4 regions of the Bacillus sp. V2I10 genome follow, and region 3 is predicted to be linked to each of the others. Evidence: riboswitches for the same ligand, from Rfam matches in the RefSeq annotation. Region 3 holds a riboswitch; each other region holds the start of a gene.
The links. Region 3 has a riboswitch for S-adenosylmethionine ahead of QFZ72_RS00715 (Na+/H+ antiporter NhaC family protein). Riboswitches for the same ligand answer to the same signal wherever they lie in the genome.

Region 1 (4,120 bases), 4.0 Mb from region 3:
GAAAGAAATGATCGGCGAGGTTAAAGAAGTTTTTCAGACACTTGATCAGGAAACAAAGAATATTCTCATCTTAAGAAATCAAGGCCGTTCATACGAAGAAATAGCCGCAAGCCTTAAAATTTCCCTTGCAAAAGTAAAGACAAGAGTATTTAGGGGCCGCAAAAAATTAATGGACGCTCTTAAAAGTAAGGGGGTGCTATAAATGAACTGCGAAAAATGCCAGGAAAAAATTCTTATCTTTGATCAGCTGTCAGAGACGGATCAGGATGCCCTGCTTGAGCATATTGGAGAATGCGAAGAATGCTCAGAAGCCTTTGAACAATTTCTGCAGCTTGAAGAAGCTTTAGACATCATTCTTGAAGATAAAGTGGTCATGCTTCCTCAAAAGAAAAAACCTAATCCATATAAATACTTAAAACGCGCAGCACTCATTTGTGCATCCCTCTTCATCCTGTGTCTTGCAGCCTGGAACACCCCTCCTGTCAAAGCAGCGATAGAAATGGTGCTCAATGAATTAATCGGAGACAAGTTTTTAGAAATGGACAAACCACTGCAGCATAAGGATGAGGATAAAAAGAAGAAGAAGGAAACAGAGCTGATTATTTATATTGTTTTTGACGATAAGAGTAAGCAGTATATTTCAGGAAGAAAAGAAAGACGGGAATATGAAAATGGGAATGTGACAGTCGTAAATGGAAAGTTCCAAAAAAGTTACGATAAAGAAGAGAACACATTTACTATTACTGAACTGCTTTTAACACCTTCTCAAGTTACACAAGACATTCTAAAGGAATTAGGTCCTGATCAGATAAAGAGTTTAGGGGAAACGACGATTACTGGACGAAAGGCAGACCGTTATCAAATTACCTATAGTGCTGATTGGGTCGTTGAATTCTGGTTTGATAAAGAAACAGGATATGTGGTGAAAGAAATGCTTGTGGCTGACGGGAAAGCAATCGATGATCAGCCAAAAGTCATCCAGTTTGAAGTAAAGGAATTAAATAAAAATCATGGATTATTTGATCTTGAACCACCTGAAGGTGCAGAAATCATTGAAGAGTTCAATAGTCCGATTGAGGAAACAGATGAAGGATTGAGCAATAAAGATTCATAATAGATCGCTTCAAAAAGGCTGACTCAAAAGGACGTTTTAAAACGGCACTTCCTGAGTCAGCTTTTTTCTTAGAATGATTTAAGTGGTTTTTGGTGTTTATTATAGTTATTTCTATCACGGCGGATATATGCTGCCAGTCTGCCCGGGTGGCCAAATGTTAGCTTTTGGGACACTTTTTTTATTAATTTTGCACTTTTAAAAGCCGTTTGAATTCCTCCTCAAGCTCCGTTAAAGTCAGTTCAAATAAATGCAAATCATTCTTCTTATAAATGCCGTTGCTAAGCAGTTTGCCGATGAGATGTTTTTTTCTTTTTTCGATAGCCTGACGAATCATGTTTCCCAATTCAGACACCCCTTTTTCTTAATATAGGGGGGAATAAATAATACCCCCTTCTGATTACAAAGAAGAGGGTTCATTGAAAATGAACGTGCCCCTTCTCATCTTTCAAGCACTTGAAGCTTGATGGATTTAGCACAGTCTTCGTAGAAGCTGCTGCTGAGACTTCGTCGGGCCATTCCCTCCGCCTCTCTTGATAAGAAGAATTTCTATTATGACTTAAGTGTCCCCACAAAAATAACCCATACCTCAATTGGTATGAGCTTTCGGTTGACCGATCAGCGATTTTTCTGATTAAATTTCAATGATAATTAATCCTATGTGTCAAGTTGGTTTTAATGCATGATTAGACTATGCTGTCATGATTTTTTTCAATTCACAGGAGATGGAGGTCCATGAGCGTTTCGAGAAAAAAACCGGAATCGACTTTTCCTGAGCCTTTCTTTTTACAATCGTGGAGAGATTGTGATTGATGTAATCAGTGAGAATGAGCACCACCTCCACTTTGCTTGGAATTTCTTTGATGGTCACTTTTGGTTTTCTTCCGTCCAGATGTGAAATCACCTTTACCCCTTGCTGCGCAAGTCTCGTCACGATGGGATCGATGCGATCCCCGCCTGCAATCAGCAAATACTTCATAACAGCATCCTCCTTTTGTATAGACGAAGAGGCTTTCATTCTGTTAGTAAATTTAACAGGAACGAAAGCCTCCAGCAGTCTGGTCGACGTTTTCATTTATTGTTATTATTTTACTCCGAATATTCCGATTTATCAATACGGATTTGAAAATAAATCATACTTGACAAATCGGAATAGTAAGTTTTAACATGGATATATATTCATACATAAGCCGATCTGTCAACCGAAGGCCCTGTCTAGCAGCATCTTTATGCTATTAGATAGGGCCTTTCCTGTTTCAGCGGAGAAAAGGAAGTGAAAATGGGCTACTAAATTTCAACATATCTTCTAGGGGGATGAATATGAAAAGAACGAATCGTTTGACTGGGTACTTGATTTTCTTCATACTGCTGGCCGTTCTTGGAGGGTGCGGGTCTAAAACAGCTGGTACAATCGAGAACAGCGAATCAAAGAAAGAGGATATAACGGTCAATATCGGCATTCAGCAAAGCATCTGGCCTATTTTGCTTGCAAAGCATAAAGGTTGGTTTGAGGAAGAATTCTATAAGGCAGGCGCAAAAGTGAAATGGGTCGAATTTCAAAGCGGTCCCTCCTATTTTGAAGCCATTGCATCAGGAAGGCTTGATTTTGGGAGGGTCGGCAATATTCCGGTCCTATCCGGCCAGGGTGCTGATATTCCGTTTAAAGAAATCGCATCAGCAAGCACCGGAGAAAAAGGGGATGCTATTCTTGTCCATAAAGATAGCCCTATTCAAAGACCAGAGGATTTAAAGGGGAAAAAAGTAGCGGTAGCCAAAGGAAGCAGCGCATTTGGATTGCTGTACCGCTTCCTTGAAAACGAAGGCATAGATCCATCTGAAATACAGATCATTCAGCTTCAGCCTGATGAAGCTCAGGCAGCTTTTGAAACGAATAAAATAGACGCCTGGGCGATTTGGGAGCCTTATCAATCCATCCAAGTTGTAAAAAATGAAGCAAGGATACTCTCGAACGGAAAAGCAATCGGCACCTTCAGCCCTGGCTTTCAAATCGTGCGTAATCAATTTGCTGATGAACATCCTGAACTTGTTGAGCTTTATCTGAAAGTTACGGAAAAAGCAACGAGATGGCAAAATGAAAACAAAGAAGAAGCAATTGAGATTTTTTCAGAACTTAAGAAAACGGATAAAGAAGTAATCCGAAAAGTTCTTGAAAACTCCGTGCCGGCAAACACACCTATTGATGAGAGCATCCTAAATGAACAGCAAAGCACTGCTGATCTTCTGTTCGAACTCGGAGGACTGAAAAAAGAACTGAACGTTTCAGAAGTAGTGGATAATTCATTCATTGAAAAAATATTAAAGGAATACGAGTAAGCCTATATGAAAAATTACACCCTCCTTCAACTGCAAGGAGGGTGTTTATCTGCTTTCTTCTATAATAGTTGTTTGATGAAAACAGCTAATCAGACGCATGATCTTTTCCGGAATTTCTTCATTCTCCTCTGCCGGTGAAAATACAGGCAGCAGCAGCTTTCCTTTGAAAATCTCTGCAGGTATTGCTTCAAGGATGGATTGCATCGCATAAAAAGATGGCAGGAACTGTTTTGGAACCGCGAGTATTACGACTCTTGAGGAGATTATTTCATCTAGTAAATGACGGAATTTCGGATGACCGTACTGGGGGTTAAAAAGAACATCCGGGTGAAAATCACAAAGAAAAATTGCTTTTGCCCTGCACCCTTTTTCAGCCAAATTGGTGCAGAACGATTTCATCTGCCGCTCACCTATCAAAGGGCCAATAATAAACAAAAGATCCTTCATTTGTTTACCTCCATTTATATAGAAAAAAGAGGATGCTGCAAAAGCATACTCTCATTTCCCGCATTCATCTTATTTCAAGGCTTCTTCAATAAAGCGATTCTCTATGACTTCAGAGGTATCAAGTTTTTTATGAATGCCTCCCGCTTCAAAAAGAAAATCAGCTTGATCCTGGTGCGCTTTTTTGAATTCATCTGTTGCAGGGGATAAGATAGGTGCAGAATTTTTCAG
Region 2 (4,120 bases), 4.4 Mb from region 3:
AGTCGTTTTGACTTCTGTTTCTTTCGTGCCAATTTGATGATAGACAGATAATAAAGCTGGGGAAGAAAAATCCTTCACCATTTGCAGAACAGCTTCATCTGAATAAGGTGATTGCATCATTACTTTTCCAAACGTATTCGGATAAGTGAGAGCGGTCATAAAGGATACAGTTCCAGCCAGCGAATCTCCGATTAGAGCTCGCCCGGCTCCCATTTGATAGGTTGGAAACTCCTTGTCCAGATAGGGAACAACTTCATGAGCCAAAAAACGAATATAGGCTTTTTGCTTCGGCCCTTCCGGATGATATTTATCACGGCGGTCATGCACATCACGATACGGAATGCCTACAATAATCACATTTTCGATTTCTTTTTCACTTAAGAGCTCCTCTGTCTGCCTTGGGATGCGCCCGAGTCTGAAGTAATCCTGACCGTCCTGTGCAATGATCAGGCTGTACTTATATAGAGGCGAATAATTCTTCGGCAAATAAATCAGGAGCGTTACTTCTTCTTCTAATTCTTTTGAATAAAGCAGCGTCTCTTTTACAATTCCTGCTTTCGCTGTCATCACAAATACCTCCAAAGATGTTGGACGCTGTCACATCCATTATTAAAAACGCTTCCATTCATTTTAGCATGAATTGTGACAAAATTCTTGCTTCATGCACGATTGATTTTTGCTGATACGTCTGACATGAATCGCCGAGCCTCATCCGCCCGTATCGCCACCTTTCACTTATAGGATAAATATACCATGGAGATATGTAAAAAAAATACAGTTCATTCGAACACTTTTTGACAGATATAAACCCATCATAATTCCTTTATTCAATACATATTCCTTATATGAAGACAAGCCTGATAAAGGGAGGGAATGCCTGAAAATGAGGAAATCAATTCATGTCACAGCAGGTATCTATGCAGCTGTCTCAATTACTTTCTGGGGAATTTCCTTTGTATCAACAAAAGCTGTTTTAGTTCAGCTGGAACCTTTAACATTGCTTGTTTTGCGTTTTGGTATAGCATCTCTCTTTTTATTCCTCCTTCTTTTCCTCCTTCGTCAGCCTTTAAAAATAAAAAAGTATTATCTCCCTGAGGTTTTTATACTTGCCGTACTCGGCATCTTTGTCCATCAAGTCATTCAGGCTGCAGCACTGCAGTCCATTCAGGCATCGCAAGCAGGATGGATCATCTCTTTTTCCCCGATATTCACAGCTGTTCTGGCATCTCTATTTTTGAAAGAAACGTTTACGCTTTTTAAAGCAGCGGGCATGACAATTGCTGTACTTGGCGTTCTCTTGATTACATCTTATGGACAAGGCGGGTCATTCACCTTTCATGCAAATGCGGGATACGCACTGATGATCTTAAGTACATTAAATTGGGCGGTTTATTCCATTCTTATAAAAAAATTAAAAATCCCTTATCCTGCATTAACCATTACTTTTTATACAAGCTTTTTTGGTTTTATGATGACAATTCCATTCTTTATAAGAAATAACGGCTGGGTTCAGATGAGTGTACTGACTCAGGAAAACTGGACTCATTTGCTGTTTCTCGGAATCTTTGTCTCGGCAGTCGCTTACTGGTTTTGGGGAAAAGCCCTGGAGGTCATGGAGGCAACTAAAGTGTCATCCTTTCTTTACTTTGAACCGCTTGCAACTGTTATTGCGGCAGTCATCTTGCTGAATGAACCTTTTTTATTAATGAGCGGGGCAGGCGGTTTGTTGATTATTGCCGGTGTAATGATTGTAAATCGTAAATATTCATAAAAAATCCCTTGCAAATTATTTGATAATGAGATAAGGTTATAAAAACAATTCAAAAAGTTCATACTATTTATTCTTATCCAGAGAGATGGAGGGTTCTGGCCCTGTGAAATCTCAGCAACCGGAAAAGAACAGAGAATGTTCCTGTTCGAACCAAGGTGCTAAATCCAGCAAGCGCAGGTAATAAGCTTGGGAGATAAGGAGAAGCAATCATTCGATATCAACGTCTTCTTCTTAAATGAGGGAGACGTTTTTTATTTTGAAAAAACTATGGGACGGTGTTGGAAATGTCAGAACGCATTGAAACAATCTTAGCTCAAATTGGAAATCGAAGTGAAAACGTAACGGGAACAGTGAATCCGCCCGTCTATTTTTCTACAGCATACAGGCACAATGGAATTGGGGAATCAACTGGATTTGACTACATCCGCACTGGAAATCCTACTCGGACGATCCTTGAAAAAGCCATTGCAGAGCTTGAGCATGGAGATCAGGGATATGCCTTCAGTTCAGGAATGGCTGCGATTCAGACATTGATGGCATTGTTTAAAAGCGGAGACGAGCTCATTGTATCCTCAGATTTGTACGGGGGAACCTACCGTTTATTCGAACGGGAATGGAGAAAATACGGACTTGTTTTTCATTACGCTGATTTTAAAGACGAAGACTGTACGCAGCAGCTGATCAATGAACGCACAAAGGCCATTTTTCTGGAAACCCCGACAAATCCTTTGATGCAGGAAACAGAGGTCAGCAAGATTGCAAAAATTACCCGCGAAAACCATTTGCTGCTGATTGTCGACAACACGTTCTACACGCCGATCCTGCAAACGCCGATTTTAGATGGAGCGGACATCGTTATACATAGTGCCACCAAATATTTGGGCGGACACAATGATGTGCTTGCCGGTTTGGTTGTTGCTAAGGGAACAGAGCTTTGTGAAGAGCTTGCACAACATCACAACGCAATCGGGGGGGTGCTTTCTCCTTTTGATTCCTGGCTCTTGATCCGCGGTATGAAAACCCTTGCCCTGCGAATGAACCAGCATGAGAAAAATGCCGGCCAGCTTGCAGCATTTCTTGAAAATCAAACAGAAGTGACAGACGTGCTTTATCCTGGCAAAGGCGGAATGCTTTCGTTCAGGCTGGAGAAGGAAGAATGGGTGAACCCATTTCTGAAAGCCTTAAAGACGATCACATTTGCAGAAAGCCTAGGCGGAGTGGAAAGCTTTATCACATACCCAGCGACGCAGACTCATATGGATATTCCTGAAGAGATTCGCGCGGCAAATGGCGTGTGCAACAGGCTATTGCGCTTTTCTGTCGGAATTGAATACGCAGGAGATTTGGAACTGGACTTAACACAGGCATTTGAACTGATGAAGGAGGCGGAGAAAGTTGAGCAACGATGATTGGAAATTCGAGACGAAGCTTCTTCACAATCGTCAAAAGGTGCAAAAAGAAAATGGAGCGGTAAGCGTGCCGATCCATCATTCCTCTACTTTTCACCAATTTGATTTTGATGACTACGGAAAATTTGATTACAGCAGATCGGGGAACCCGACACGCGAGGCATTAGAAGAAACGATTGCCGAACTAGAAGGAGGCACAAAAGGATTTGCCTTTGCTTCTGGAATGGCGGCCATTTCAACCTGTTTCTTGCTCCTTTCTAAAGGAGACCACGTTTTAATTACTGAAGACGTATACGGCGGAACGTACCGGATCATCACAGATGTATTGAGCAGATTCGGCATTGAATACAGCTTTGTCGACATGACCGATTTGCATGAAGTGGCGTCACACATCAAGCCAAATACAAAAGTAATCTATGTTGAGACACCGTCAAATCCGCTTTTGAAAATTACCGATATCCAGGGCATTACGAAACTTGCAAAAGCAAATAACTGTTTAACATTTTTAGACAATACGTTTTTAACACCTGTTCTGCAGCGCCCGCTCGAGCTGGGAGTCGATATCGTGCTTCACAGCGCAACCAAGTTTTTGGCCGGACACAGTGATGTCCTTGCAGGACTCGCGGCTGTAAAAGACGCAGAACTTGCTGCACAGGTTGGAAAACTGCAAAATGCGTTCGGTGCGGTCCTTGGCGTGCAGGACAGCTGGCTTGTGCTCCGCGGAATTAAAACACTGAACGTCAGACTTCAACAATCATCAGCATCTGCGCGGAAGCTGGCAGAGTACTTGTCCAAGCATAAAGCTGTCCGTCACGTTTATTATCCAGGATTAACGTTCCATCCCGGCCATTCAATTCAGCGTTACCAGGCGGACGGACCAGGTGCCGTGCTATCATTCACATTAGCCGATGAAGACGCTGTCCGCACCCTTGTTAAAAAT
Region 3 (4,120 bases):
TGTATATGAAAAAGCGAATGCTTCATGAAGCAGCGTGCGCAGAACAGCTTCTTTCTCTTGATGTTCAGGGTGTGCCTCACATTGAAATAAAAGGATGCTTGATAGCGTTCCATCATCACCATATTTCCGTTTTGACAGGGCAAAGCCAATGGTTTCACCCTTTTCGTCTAATGCATGAATGGATTCACCGTCCCTTATGTTTTGCCACTGCACCTGCCAGGGCATCAGCTTGTTATAAAAAGAGACATCCTGGACGTCCCTCGGCTTTTTAACCTGGACACGGAATCCGCCTTTTGGTTCTTCGAACTTTAGAGGAGCTGAATGACCAAGGTGTGCAATCCGGTCGACAACCTGATAGCCCATTTTTTCATAAAGCTTTATCGCACGATCATTATGAGAGACGGCTTCAAGAGTAGCTGTGTCTACATTTTCTTTTTCATAAAGAGACAAAGCCTCTTCCATCAGCTTTACCCCGACCCCTTTGCTTCGGTACTCAGGAGCAACACCTGTACCGCCATTCCATGCTATTTTTTTGCCGTCTATGGTTCTGATTCCATTCAGAACCAGTCCAACCGGCTCTGAATCGTGAAAAGCTACAACAGATAATGCCGGCGAAAGATTTTCAAGCACCATTCGGTTAAAAAAATTCTCAAGGGACAGCGTCATATCAAAATAATATCCCTCAAAACCTTTATTCCATGCGGTTAAAGCTTCTTCAAGCGTACATTGAGACAATTTTTTAATTGTGATCATACCGCACCCCATTTCTCATTAGCTTCTTTTAAAAATCATCTCGAAGTCTTCTTTTCTAAAAGGACGCAGGTATACATTTTCTCCATGTAAAAACCTCATGCAGATCCCCCCTTTTCTAAGTACATGAAGATCATTTCTTCTAAAGCACGGATTTGTTTTTGATAAGGGTAATTCCCGCCTATCACTGAATAGTGAAGACAAATGCCGTCTATGGTTCCCCATACCATAGAAGATATGAGCGATGGATCCGTCTCTTTGTTGAATTCATTCTGCCTTATGCCTTCTTCGATGATCTCAACAAGCAGTACTTGATAAACGTCGTCATACCGGTCTGTCATGACTTTCTTAAGTTCTTCATCACGGCCTGAATGAATCCAGAATTCAAGGTGAACACCGATCATTTTCTGCCACTTTTGAGATAACTCAATTTCAGCATAGTTTTTGAAAAACTGGTGAAGTTTTTCTTTTGCAGTCCCTCTCTCTTGAAAACTTCTTTTCAGTTTGGCGATATTCTGCTCTGTCCGCATCTGCATCAGCTGAAGGTAAATTTCTTCCTTGCTTTTAAAATAGTTGTAGATTGCCCCTTTACTTAACCCAGATTCAGCCACAATATCGTCTATTGTGGCAACCTGAAATCCTTTTTCTCCAAAAGCCTTAAGGGCACTTTCCAGGATATGGCGTTTCTTTTTTTCCTTATATTCATCTGAAACAATTGGAGCCACGCCTGTACACCTCCTTAAAAACCGACTATATAGTTTATTTTATTCCACTGATGACGATAAATTCAAATAATTTTGAAAAAAAGTTTGTTAAATCTTCCATTTGACTTTTACACAATTACCCCTTAATGTAGGAAAGGTCATTTTTTAAAACACACATATATCTTCTTATTAAGAGAGGCAGAGGGACTGGCCCTGTGATGCCTCGGCAGCGGACTCGGATTTCCGAGTGCTGTGCCAATTCCAGCAAGCTCCGTGCTTGAAAGATAAGAAGAGGTTTATTCCATTCCGGATTTAAGATCTCTTCTGCTTTAGAAGAGATCTTTTTTTTATAATAAGAAAGGTGGTACACATGGAGACAAAAGGAAATGGACTGGCATTAATGCCGTTAATCATATTTCTTGCCCTATTTGTAGGGTCTGGTATTATAACAGGCGATTTTTATAAGATGCCGATTCTTGTTGCAATTATTATTGCATCCGGAGCTGCTCTTATGATGAATCGTAAAGAGACGTTCACAGCGAAGGTTGAGAATTTCGCTAAAGGGGCAGGCCATCCTGATTTGATGATCATGGTCTTTATATTCATCCTGGCCGGAGCTTTCTCAGAAGTGGCAAAAGGGATGGGAGCAGTTGAATCTACAGTCAATCTTGCGCTTTCATTTTTGCCGCAAAGCTTTTTGATTGTTGGATTATTTATTATTGGAGCTTTTATTTCACTTGCAATGGGAACTTCAATGGGAACAATTGCTGCACTTGCTCCAATTGGCGTTGGCATCAGTGCAGAAGCTGATATTTCAATAGCTCTTGCTATGGCTGCTGTTATTGGCGGTGCGATGTTCGGGGACAACCTGTCTTTTATATCGGATACAACAATTGCAGCAGTTCGGACACAGCAGACGGAAATGAGAGATAAGTTCAAAGTAAACTTTTTCATAGTTTTGCCGGCTGCCATTATTACTTGTGCTGTCTTAATTGTGATGACTCTCGGCAATCAATCTCCTGTTTCTTCTGGAGAATTCAGTTTCATTAAAATGCTGCCTTATATAGCCGTTCTTGTATCAGCTCTTCTTGGAATGAATGTCATCATTGTTTTAACTGGCGGGATCCTGCTTAGCGGAGTCATCGGGCTGTCTGATGGCACCTATACGTTAACGGATTTTCTTCAGAAAATAACAGATGGTATTATGGGGATGGCCGAACTGGTCATTCTTTCACTCTTAATCGGCGGTATGGTTGAACTGATTAAACGAAATGGCGGCATTCACTTTATTTTAGAAGCGATGACAAAAAGAATTTCTTCTAAAAGAGGGGCAGAATATGCCATTGCAGGTCTTGTAAGCACGACAAACCTTGCGACTGCAAATAATACCATCTCTATTATTGCAGCGGGTCCGCTGGCAAAAGATATGGCAGATAAGTATGAGATTGATAAACGTAAATCTGCCAGCCTTTTGGATATTTTCTCTTGCAGTATACAGGGTTTAATCCCTTATGGCGCTCAAATGCTTACTGCCGCACAATTTGCTGAGATTTCACCTGCTGATATCCTGCCATTCTCTTATTACCCATTCTTAATAGCCGTTATGGGTATTGCGGCTATTATTATTGGCTATCCGAAATTTAAAAAAGCCAAGTAGTTCCTGCCCGGCAGAGTCCGAAATTGGACTCTGTTTTTTCATAGATCTAAAGCGGGCGCCTTGGTCAGATCCGACAGGCGGATTCGTTCTGACCGAAGATCTATGGGCCGGAGCTTTAAGTAGAATTTTTTTATTTACCTCAGCCTTGACTTTTATAGTTTTCCTAAACAAGAAAAAGAGCCGCTCATCCTATGAGCGGCTTTACTTTTTCATCAGTCCATGCAGAAGAAACTGGATCGTATATTCTTTTTCTGCTTCATCGTCCCAATCCAGATCAGGCAAGATGATGAACCTTCCGATCAGGAACCCCATAATTGTCGTAATGATCATCCGTAAAACTGTTTCAGGAGGCATGTCAATCATCTCTCCTTTTTCTTGGAAATGCGTGATCAGCTTCTTCAGTTTCTCAACTGCATGTTCCTCAACGACCTTTCGGAGCTCCCCTCTGAACTCTTCATGAAAAAAAACTTCCTGAAGCAAAATCTTGATGACAGGGTGATTTTTCTTAATAAACTCATAGCGGTTTTCAAGAATGTATCTCAGCATTTGTTCAAGGTCCTGATGATTTTGCTTCGTCACGTCCTGAAGAAAATTCCTTACTAAAAACGGGGCAATGAATTTTGTTATAGTCGGCATGACGATCGCAAACAGCAGGTCTTTTTTCGTTTGATAATGACGGAAAATTGTACCCTCTGCGACTCCCGCTTTTTTAGCAATTTCGCTGGTTGATGCTGCTGCAAAGCCTTTATCTGCAAATATTTCAATGGCAGCTTCTACTACCTTTTTTTGTTTTTCACTCATCTTTACATCTTCATCTGTCAGCTTCAATAGCTCTTCAATGGAAAATTGATTGCTCATCTTTTAAAACTCCTCATTCATCTATAGACCCTATTATAATTGAAAAAGAGAACACAAGCATTACAGCCTTCTCACCTTTTTCAAAGCGAAGATATTCAGAATCAGAAAAGCCAGGGAAAATCCAAGCAGAATATAGACATCCTGTGCAATA
Region 4 (4,120 bases), 840 kb from region 3:
CTGTATCAAAGCGCTGATAGCCGTATGTTATGGCGAGATCCCCGAGCCCGCCGCCGCCGACAGCTCCAGCCATCGCTGATGCCCCGACAAGACCAACCGTTGCGATTGTAAGACTTAATACAAGCGAGCTTAATGCTTCCGGTACGATGAATTTAAAGATGATTTGCGCTGGTGTTGCTCCCATAGCTTCTGCTGCCTCTATGACCCCTGGGTCCACTTCTAATAATGAGTTCTCAATCAATCTCGCAATATATGGACCTGCATAAAAGACAAGCGGTACTACAGCAGCTGCAGTCCCAATTGATGTTCCTACAATTAATCTGGTAAGCGGGACAATCGCGACCATTAATATGATGAAAGGTACAGAACGGAAGATATTGACGACACCGTTCAAGATATTAAAAATAATGGCATTTTCCCATAGGTGCCCTTTTCTTGTAATGACCAGCAGCACACCAAGCGGCAGTCCGATCAAGGTTGAGAAAAGCAATGAAAAACCGGTCATCGCAAGTGTTTCAATCAGTGCATCAATAATTTGCTGTGAATTAACTAGCATGTACTTCCACCTCTTTCACTGTGACATTTTCCTGATTCATAACTAATAACGCCCGTTTAATTTCGCTTTCCGCTCCCTGCAGCTCGACAATCAAATGTCCAAAAGGAATGCCCTGAAGCTCTGTGATGTTTCCAAATAAAACATTGATATCAAGATCAAACCGTTTAGCAATCTGAGAAAGCAGCGGCTGTCCCGAAGATTTGCCGACAAAGTTAATTTTGAAAATCTGTCCCTGTGCATTCTCATCCTGCACTAATTTCAGCACAGACACAGGGATGGAATCATTCAGAACAGAGCTGACAAAGTTCGAAGCTGTTTTTGTTTGAGGATTTGAGAAAACATCAAAAACTGAGTCTGACTCGATAATTTTTCCGCCCTCAATTACAGCAACCCTATCGCAAACCTCCCTAATAACTGACATCTCATGGGTGATCATTAAAATCGTAATGTTGTATTCCTGATTGATTTTTTTCAAAAGCTTCAGAATGGACCCGGTTGTTTGCGGATCAAGTGCAGATGTTGCTTCATCACACAATAGAATGGAAGGCTGTGTAGCAAGTGCTCTGGCAATGCCGACACGCTGTTTTTGACCCCCTGATAGTTGGTCTGGATATTGATTTGCTTTGTCCTCTAATCCTACAAACGACAATAGTTCTGTTACTCTTTCTTTGATTTCTTTTTGAGAAGCTTTTGCAAGAAGGAGCGGCATCGCAACATTGGCGAAGACCGTTTTGGAATTCAGCAGATTGAAATGCTGAAAGACCATGCCGATTTTGCGCTTAACCTGTCTTACTTCCTTTTGGGAAAGAGTCGTTAAATCGAGATTATCAACAATGATTTTTCCGGAGCTTGGACGCTCTAATAAATTAACTGTGCGGATCAGTGTGCTTTTACCGGCTCCGCTGAATCCGATCACACCGCAAATCTCCCCCTGCTTCACATGAAGATCAATGCCGTCAAGTGCTCTCACTTCATTTCCGCCGCTGTTATAAACCTTTGTGACACCTTCAAATTGAATCATATGTACGCCTCCCGCTAATTTATAAATAAAAAAACCCTCTTCTATCCGACAAGAAGAGGGCATGAATTCATAAAGAATCACTAGGTCTCTTCTTATCTCCCAGGCTTTTCGCCTGCTGGAATTGGCACAGTACTATTTAAAAAAGTCCGCTGCCGAAGCATCATCAGGCCAGTCCCTCCGCTTCTCTGGATAAGAAATCTATTTATTTTTTGAAAACAAAAAACCTCTTCCTGAAAGCCAAGAAGAGGGTAAGATCATAGGTAAAAGACCGTTCACTCTTCTTATCTCTCAAGCGAAATCACGCTTGTTGGAGTTGGCACAGTTCTCATGATTGAGTCTGCTGCCGAGGTTTCAAAGGGCCAAATCCCTCCACCTCTCGTGATAAGAAGTTTCATATTTTCGATGTGAGTCCTACTTTACGCTGGTATTTTCATAAAGTCAACACTTTTTTTAAAAAAATATGACTACTTTGAATGCCTGCGGTATCGGTATTGCTGCCACTGAAAACGAATAAAGCAGCCAACACAAAAGCCTAATATGGCAACGAATGCAGCAAGCGCGACCATAGCGGTAAAGATATAGGCAAGTGTCATCCAATTCATCATATAGCCAAGAAAACCAAGGCTAAGACAGATGACTGCAATCAGCTGATTAAACTGCTGCTGCTCAAAATCCTCCGGAATGTATTCTGAAGGCTTTTTTCTTAAAAAGAGCTTTGCTGTCTTCATAATAGGATTAAATTTAAAAAGAAGCCCCATTAATCCTGCTATTAGAGGTATAAGAAGAATCCAGCCGGATCCTATTATCCAGGTGCATGCTACGGATAAAACAATAAACCATTGATTCGTTAATACAAGAGGTTTAGGAATGGTATTCACTTAAATCCCACCTGTCTGATTGGAATATAAGTATTTTACTCTTGTTTTTGTCTTTTGTGAAGACAAATGCTTCACGGCGATTTCATCCCCCTTAAAAAAGCGCGTGAATGAGGTACTCAAATCGCTGGTTCTCCGCTTTCACGACCTCAAAATTTATTGACAGTTAAAAGCTGCTCATGATAAGATCGTTAAAACCAACTAAACCAATCAGAATTAAATAAATTATCAAGAGTGAACGAGAGATCTGGCTCCGCGACTTCACAGCAACCACCGGCAAACGGAAAGGTGCTCCCACCAGCAAAGCTGCTGTGCTTTGGTTGATAGAGAAAAACCCTCTCTTTACAGCCAATGAAAGAGAGGGTTTTTCTTTTATGATTTGATGAATTGGAGGAATCAAAAATGGCTGAAACGATTTACTCTGTATTGCCAGGTGCTGAAAGCTTTTTTTATAAAGGAAATGAGATTGGCATTTTGCTTTGCCATGGATTTGTCGGAACACCTCAAAGTGTAGGAGAACTGGGAAAACTGCTTGCTGATAAAGGCTTTACCGTCCTTGCCCCGCGGTTAAAAGGTCACGGTACAGATGCTCACGAGCTTGAAGCCTGCTGTTATCTGGATTGGATCAAAGACATTGAACAGGCTTATTTAAAGCTGAAAAAAATCTGCCGGAAAGTATTTATTGCAGGTCAATCTATGGGCGGTATCCTAGCTGTGCATTTAGCTGGCAAATACAAAGAAATCAGCGGTGTGATTACGATTAATGCTGCTTTAAGCGTGCCTGGATATGAGTCTTTCGAAGATCTAACTGAACCAAGGTTCATTGCAGAAGGAAAACCGGATATAAAAGCAGAAGGAATCAAAGAAATTACTTACTCAGCTGTTCCGATTACAGCCGTTCATAATCTCCTTAATCTTATAAAATCTGTAAAACCAAAGCTTTCAGAAGTCTCATGTCCGCTGCTCGTTTTTAAATCCGAAGAAGACCATGTCGTCCCTCCGGACAGCTCCGATGCCCTTTTTGAAAACGTCTCATCATCTATGAAAAAAATCATCAGTCTAACTAACTCCTATCACGTTGCTTCCATGGATTACGATAAAGAAATCATTGCAGATAGAACCTCGGATTACATTCATTTGTGCTGTCATCCATTCTACAAAATTTCCGTTTAGCCAATGACTTTCATCCGGCATTCCTGCTAAACTAAGAGCAGGTGATAAACATGTTTTTAAAATTAATCAAATTAAATAAAGAAGAGATTCCTTCGTTTGAAGCGTATCCTTTTTCTATTCCTGCAATTTCACATTTGGATGAACTTAAAATTAAAAGCCCTGTTACTTTTTTTGCAGGTGAAAATGGATCCGGCAAATCGACATTGATGGAAGCCATTGCCTATCAGTGCGGGTTTAATACCGCTGGCGGCAGCCATCATCTTTATGAAACCAGAAGCTCTCAATCTGATTTAGGAAAGTATATCAAGCTTGCCTGGATGCCTAAAGTTAAAAATGGCTTTTTCCTAAGAGCTGAGTCCTTTTATCAGTTTGCATCCTATCTGGAAGAATTAAATGAAGAGCCATTGTCAGGTGACGTTTTTGGCCCGTATGGCGGTAAATCACTCCATCATCAATCACATGGTGAATCTTTTTTATCCCTCTTTCTCAATCGTT

Region 1: another riboswitch for S-adenosylmethionine. It lies ahead of fbpA (Fur-regulated basic protein FbpA); the one in region 3 lies ahead of QFZ72_RS00715 (Na+/H+ antiporter NhaC family protein).
Region 2: another riboswitch for S-adenosylmethionine. It lies ahead of QFZ72_RS22995 (methionine biosynthesis PLP-dependent protein); the one in region 3 lies ahead of QFZ72_RS00715 (Na+/H+ antiporter NhaC family protein).
Region 4: another riboswitch for S-adenosylmethionine. It lies ahead of QFZ72_RS04975 (methionine ABC transporter ATP-binding protein); the one in region 3 lies ahead of QFZ72_RS00715 (Na+/H+ antiporter NhaC family protein).

What each region holds. Positions count from the first base shown of each region.
Region 1 covers NZ_JAUSYV010000001.1:4,168,578-4,172,697, forward strand. The annotation lists gene QFZ72_RS21125 (RNA polymerase sigma factor) at 1-202, shown strand, start outside; gene QFZ72_RS21130 (hypothetical protein) at 203-1,114, shown strand; gene fbpA (Fur-regulated basic protein FbpA) at 1,296-1,448, opposite strand; SAM riboswitch class I at 1,550-1,654, opposite strand; gene QFZ72_RS21140 (DUF2325 domain-containing protein) at 1,803-2,090, opposite strand; gene QFZ72_RS21145 (aliphatic sulfonate ABC transporter substrate-binding protein) at 2,432-3,445, shown strand; gene QFZ72_RS21150 (hypothetical protein) at 3,491-3,892, opposite strand; gene QFZ72_RS21155 (aliphatic sulfonate ABC transporter substrate-binding protein) at 3,962-4,120, opposite strand, start outside.
Region 2 covers NZ_JAUSYV010000001.1:4,522,824-4,526,943, reverse strand. The annotation lists gene QFZ72_RS23005 (alpha/beta hydrolase) at 1-567, opposite strand, end outside; gene QFZ72_RS23000 (DMT family transporter) at 884-1,771, shown strand; SAM riboswitch class I at 1,842-1,971, shown strand; gene QFZ72_RS22995 (methionine biosynthesis PLP-dependent protein) at 2,056-3,180, shown strand; gene metC (cystathionine beta-lyase) at 3,167-4,120, shown strand, end outside.
Region 3 covers NZ_JAUSYV010000001.1:135,824-139,943, forward strand. The annotation lists gene QFZ72_RS00705 (GNAT family N-acetyltransferase) at 1-753, opposite strand, end outside; gene QFZ72_RS00710 (TetR/AcrR family transcriptional regulator) at 849-1,475, opposite strand; SAM riboswitch class I at 1,638-1,745, shown strand; gene QFZ72_RS00715 (Na+/H+ antiporter NhaC family protein) at 1,825-3,111, shown strand; gene QFZ72_RS00720 (TetR/AcrR family transcriptional regulator) at 3,313-3,969, opposite strand; gene QFZ72_RS00725 (ABC transporter permease) at 4,030-4,120, opposite strand, start outside.
Region 4 covers NZ_JAUSYV010000001.1:978,222-982,341, reverse strand. The annotation lists gene QFZ72_RS04980 (methionine ABC transporter permease) at 1-556, opposite strand, end outside; gene QFZ72_RS04975 (methionine ABC transporter ATP-binding protein) at 546-1,577, opposite strand; SAM riboswitch class I at 1,667-1,773, opposite strand; SAM riboswitch class I at 1,856-1,965, opposite strand; gene QFZ72_RS04970 (DUF4395 domain-containing protein) at 2,042-2,455, opposite strand; SAM riboswitch class I at 2,675-2,782, shown strand; gene QFZ72_RS04965 (alpha/beta hydrolase) at 2,855-3,625, shown strand; gene QFZ72_RS04960 (AAA family ATPase) at 3,676-4,120, shown strand, end outside.